2 regions of the Bacillus sp. V33-4 genome follow, and region 2 is predicted to be linked to the other one. Evidence: riboswitches for the same ligand, from Rfam matches in the RefSeq annotation. Region 2 holds a riboswitch; the other holds the start of a gene.
What was found. Region 2 has a riboswitch for cobalamin ahead of CVD23_RS13865 (ribonucleoside-diphosphate reductase subunit alpha). Riboswitches for the same ligand answer to the same signal wherever they lie in the genome.
Positions count from the first base shown of each region.

Region 1: linked by a shared signal. The riboswitch ahead of CVD23_RS19815 (ABC transporter substrate-binding protein) and the one ahead of CVD23_RS13865 (ribonucleoside-diphosphate reductase subunit alpha) in region 2 are both predicted to bind cobalamin.

Region 1 is NZ_PGVC01000064.1:38,500-40,981, reverse strand. Features, by position in the region: gene CVD23_RS19820 (hypothetical protein) at 1-618, shown strand, start outside; cobalamin riboswitch at 714-900, shown strand; gene CVD23_RS19815 (ABC transporter substrate-binding protein) at 1,093-2,070, shown strand; gene CVD23_RS19810 (FecCD family ABC transporter permease) at 2,033-2,482, shown strand, end outside.
Region 2 is NZ_PGVC01000036.1:15,365-17,846, forward strand. Features, by position in the region: gene CVD23_RS13865 (ribonucleoside-diphosphate reductase subunit alpha) at 1-1,143, opposite strand, end outside; cobalamin riboswitch at 1,273-1,458, opposite strand; gene CVD23_RS13870 (glycoside hydrolase family 65 protein) at 2,054-2,482, shown strand, end outside.

The sequences.
Region 1 (2,482 bases), on a different contig from region 2:
GGCGATTTTAATATGCACACGTCCCTTGAATATGTTCCAAAGGAGCGGGTCGGACAATTGATCAAGGATGATGTTTATAGCTATGGCGATTTTTGTTGGCTGGACTTTGATGAGCTGGATGCTTTAGATGAATTATCCGGCCAGGAAATCGCCGAGTTGCTTTATTTGGGGCATTTAAAGCAGCATTTAAAGCGCCCTTTTTATAGCCATCTTGGCAACCAGTTCGTTTATTTAGCCCATGACGATGGCTGGTTTAATAAAATTTATTACCGGAATACTAATGATTTTTACTATATGCTTGGCAACGCAACCGCGCTGAAACTGTCCCATTTGAAAATGGAGAAAACACTTCTCGGCATGAGGAAAAAACGCACATACCCGCCAGTAACGAAAGAACTGTTGTTTTCCCTGTCAAGCTATATTAAGGAAGGGGTCTTATTTTCCTTGAAGGACGCTGTCCACAGCAGGAGCAGAATCGAAATTCCGATATGGGTGCTCGGCGATTATGCCAACATGGATGATATGTATGACCATTATCAGCAAGTACGCAGACAACGATCAGATGCAAAACTGATTTACGATAAAAAACAGAAAGAGTGGCAAGTTTTGGCGAATTAGTGTCTTTCCTGTTTGATTTTATCAAGGTCTATGGAAGATAAAGCTTGCTTTTTTGTCGGAGGGATAGTGTATAATCAATCTGACGGAAAATTTAATACATACGAACAGAACCAGGTGTCTTTCTAATGAAGACTTAAAAGGGAAGTTGGTGAAAATTCCAACGCGGTCCCGCCACTGTAAATGGTAGCAAGCTGCAAAAAGCCACTGTACAGCAATTGTACGGGAAGGATGCAGCAAGTGATGACCATGAGCCAGGAGACCTGCCTGAGTTTCTGCACCGATAAAACCTACGAGGATAGGGAGGTGTGTGAAGGTTCAGCCAGTTCGCAACTGGATTGTGATTGACAAGCCCTCACCGCATCTCCATATTTCGTGGAGGTGCTTTTTTTATTTTTCGTTGAGTACACGGACAATGCCCCATTTACATTCGGAGAGGGGATGGGGTTTGTTCATATTTTAGTAGGGGGAAAGCACATGAAAAAACTATATTCACTATTATTTGCACTACTGCTCTCAGTTGGTTTGTTAGCTGCTTGTGGAGAAACAGAGAAAGCTGCTCCAGACTCAGGCAACAGTGGAGAAGAACAAACTGATCAATCAGAAAAGGCTGCTTTTCCGGTCACGATTAAAGATGGGATCGGAGAAGAAGTAACAATAGAGAACAAGCCTGAAAAAATCGTTTCGCTTATGCCAAGCAATACGGAAATTGCGTTCGAACTAGGTTTAGGGGATGAAATTGTCGGTATTTCTGACTTTGACAATTATCCCGAAGAGACAGCATCGAAGGAAAAAATTGGCGGTATGGAGTTTAATGTTGAAAAAATCATTTCCCTGGATCCTGAACTTGTCCTGGCACACGCGTCAAGTGCCCATAATGGTGAAGCAGGCCTTCAGCAATTAAAAGATGCAGGTATTGCGGTTTTGGTTGTCAATGACGCGACGAGCTTCGATAAAGTATACGATTCGATTGAAATGATCGGGACGGCAACTGGAGAGTCTGATGAAGCCGACCGCATTGTTAAAGACATGAAAGACCGAATCAACGAGATAAAGGACAAAGCGGCTGATATTCCTGAAACAGATCGGAAAACGGTGTACGTTGAGGTCTCGACAGATCCGATTTTTACTACCGGAAAGAATACATTTATGGACGAAATGCTTACAATCGTCAATGCAAAGAATGCTTTTGCTGATTTGGAAGGCTGGGCTGAGATCGATCAGGAAGCTGTTATTGAAAAAAATCCTGATGTCGTTTTAACCACACATGGCACATATACGGGGGATCCGGTCGCAGCAGTGATGGGCCGGGATGGCTGGCAAGATGTGAAGGCCGTCCAAAGTCAACAAATAGTGGATGTAAACTCTGACATGGTAACCCGTTCAGGCCCTCGTCTTGCTGAAGGAGTAGAGGAACTTGCAAAGGCCATTTATCCGGACATTTTTGGAGAATAATCGCACAGCTGCTTATGTTTTATCAGGATTGTTTCTATTTTTTGCAATCCTGATGGGAATATCGGTCGGGACCGTTTTGGTTCCTGTCACCGAAATCTTCCAAATCATTGCTGCGAAAGTTTTCCAAGTACCGATAGGCGGGACAATAGAACCGATGTACACAAATATTGTCATGAATATCCGGCTGCCGAGAGTCATTCTCGCTGGACTTGTTGGGGCGTCTCTTGCAATTGCAGGAGCCGCCTTTCAAGGCTTGTTACGGAATCCGCTCGCAGATCCTTATACACTTGGCGTTTCATCGGGGGCTTCAGTTGGCGCGGTTGTCGTGCTTTTCTTTCAGATCACTCTCCCATTTGCCGGGATGTTCACACTGCCTGTCTTTAGTATTCTTGCTTCGTTTGCGACGATTTTT
Region 2 (2,482 bases):
TTCTTCATCAAAATAATCTTCAAGTGAGTAACCCATTACGGTCCGAACCTCATGTGGATCGAATAGATGCCAATCCCCGCGTTCGCGGACGAGCTCCATAAACAAGTCGGGTATACAGACGCCTGTGAATAAATCGTGGGTGCGCAGCCGTTCGTCACCATTGTTCAAGCGAGATTCAAGGAAAGAAAAAATATCCTTGTGCCAAACATCAAGGTAGACGGCAATTGCTCCCTGTCTCTGCCCAAGCTGGTCAACACTTACGGCTGTGTTGTTTAATTGTTTCATCCACGGAATCGTCCCCGAGGAAACGCCCTTGAAGCCTTTTATGTCGCTGCCGCGCGCTCTGATTTTACCTAAATAGACGCCGATGCCGCCGCCGTTTTTCGATAGATTGGCAATATCGGTGTTGGAATCATAAATCCCGCGCAGACTGTCCTCAACGGTATCAATAAAGCAGCTCGATAGCTGTCCGTAGCTTTTGCCGGCATTTGCAAGGGTCGGTGTCGCCACAGTCATCAGCAGATTGGACATCGCCCAGTATGCTTCCTTGATCAAGTCAAATCGTTTTTCTTTTGGTTCATTCATCATCAGCGTCATCGCAATGATTAAGAAACGTTCCTGGGGGAGTTCGTGAATTTCACCTGCATGGGATTTAGCCAAGTATCTTTCAGACAGGGTAACGAGGCCGATATATGTAAATAAAAGATCCTGTTCAGCATTGATAAGACCGCCTAAAGTCTTAATTTCCTGCTCTGTATAAGCTTGCATTAGTTTGCTGCTGTAAATTCCAAGCTTTGTGAGCTTTAGAATCAGGTCGTAAAAGCTTCCGTATTTTTCGCTTGAACGATAGCCCCTCGAGATAGACGCTTTTTCGTAAAGCCTTTCTAAATATATTCTTGCCGCAACATACGTCCAGTCCGGTTCACCAGCAGAAATTCGTTCTAATGCCGCCAAAATCATGTCATTGGCAAGTTTGTCCTTATGAATGTTTTGTTTTGATGACAGCAATGTTGAGATTTTTTCAGCAAATTCAGCTGCATGGAGACCCGGGTATGGCGCAGTTATTTGCTGGATAAACTGATGCACCTCCTGCAAATTTCCCGAGTCTAAATCAGAATAAGCTGTTGGCAGTTGTAAAGTCATGATTATATTTCTCCCTTCTAGTCAATAAAAAAAACCGCCCATCGGTAAAGATGAGCGGATAGAACGAAGAAGAATTCAGGTTATCGAAATGACCTTTTCCTCGCTCTATCCTCTCAACTCCCGAAGAAGATAGTACGTATAAAAAAGGCAGGTCTCCTGGCTCATGCTTCGCTTTACTTTAAGTTCCTTCCCATGAGAGCTCTCACAGTGGATACACTTATTTCATCAGCATTTACAGTTGCGGGGACAGCTCCGGACTCACACCGGATTCCCTATTATGTCGAAGCTTTCGACACCCTTTTCACTGGAAAACACAAAATATTGAACTGTTAGCGTTATAAATCACTATATATAGTGATGTAAATCACATTATAAATTGAAAAGACAAAATTCGCAAATGAATTTTCTCAATTTTTTTAAAAAATTATAAAACAGCTGTCTAAACCTACATAGAAAAAGCGATCCAGCAACTCCTGGACCGCTTTTTAGATTCAACTTGAATTTCCACATAAAAATTTATTTAAATGATATCATTTGCCGCGGTGATATTCCACTTGATGGTTTTTAACCTAAACGACGAAAGCCCTACCTCTCTAACGTCCTTACGGCTCCGAAGCCGATCCAGTGTGAATAAGTATTGCTATAAAACAAAAGTAGAACGCCTATTTTTTCATACATATCATTTCTTCAATCATTAATTCAAGAAGGGCGAATTTCTATATTATACATTATATTATCTTAATATGCAATAGTTTTTGAAAAAAACCTCTGCGAATAATGAGTCAACGTTTATAAATGGGAACTACGCAATTTTTTTCGCGCAAAAACCATGGTTGATCCGACCAGTGGAATGAAATCGTGCTATAATTAGTGCAAACGTTTGCTCAACTTGAAAAAGGGAGATAGAGCCATGAAAAGATTATTCGAAATTAATAGCTGGAAAATCATCGAAACGGAGTTGCACAAAGAAAACTTTCGTTTAGCTGAAAGCGTCATGAGTCTTGGAAACGGCCATATGGGCATGAGAGGGAACTTTGAGGAATCTTTTTCCGGTGATCACCATCAAGGCTCTTATATTGCCGGTGTTTGGTTTCCTGATAAAACCCGTGTCGGCTGGTGGAAAAACGGCTATCCTGAATATTTTGGCAAAGTGATCAACTCCACGAACTTTATTGGCATTCGCCTGTTTCTTGATGGGGAAGAGGTTGACCTCAATCAAGCGGAAATAAAAGAATATTACCGCGAGCTGGATATGCAGCATGGTGTTTTGACAAGGACATTCACGGTTGTCGATAATGGAAAAGAGACGCTGGTTGAAACGGTGAGATTTTTATCTGTT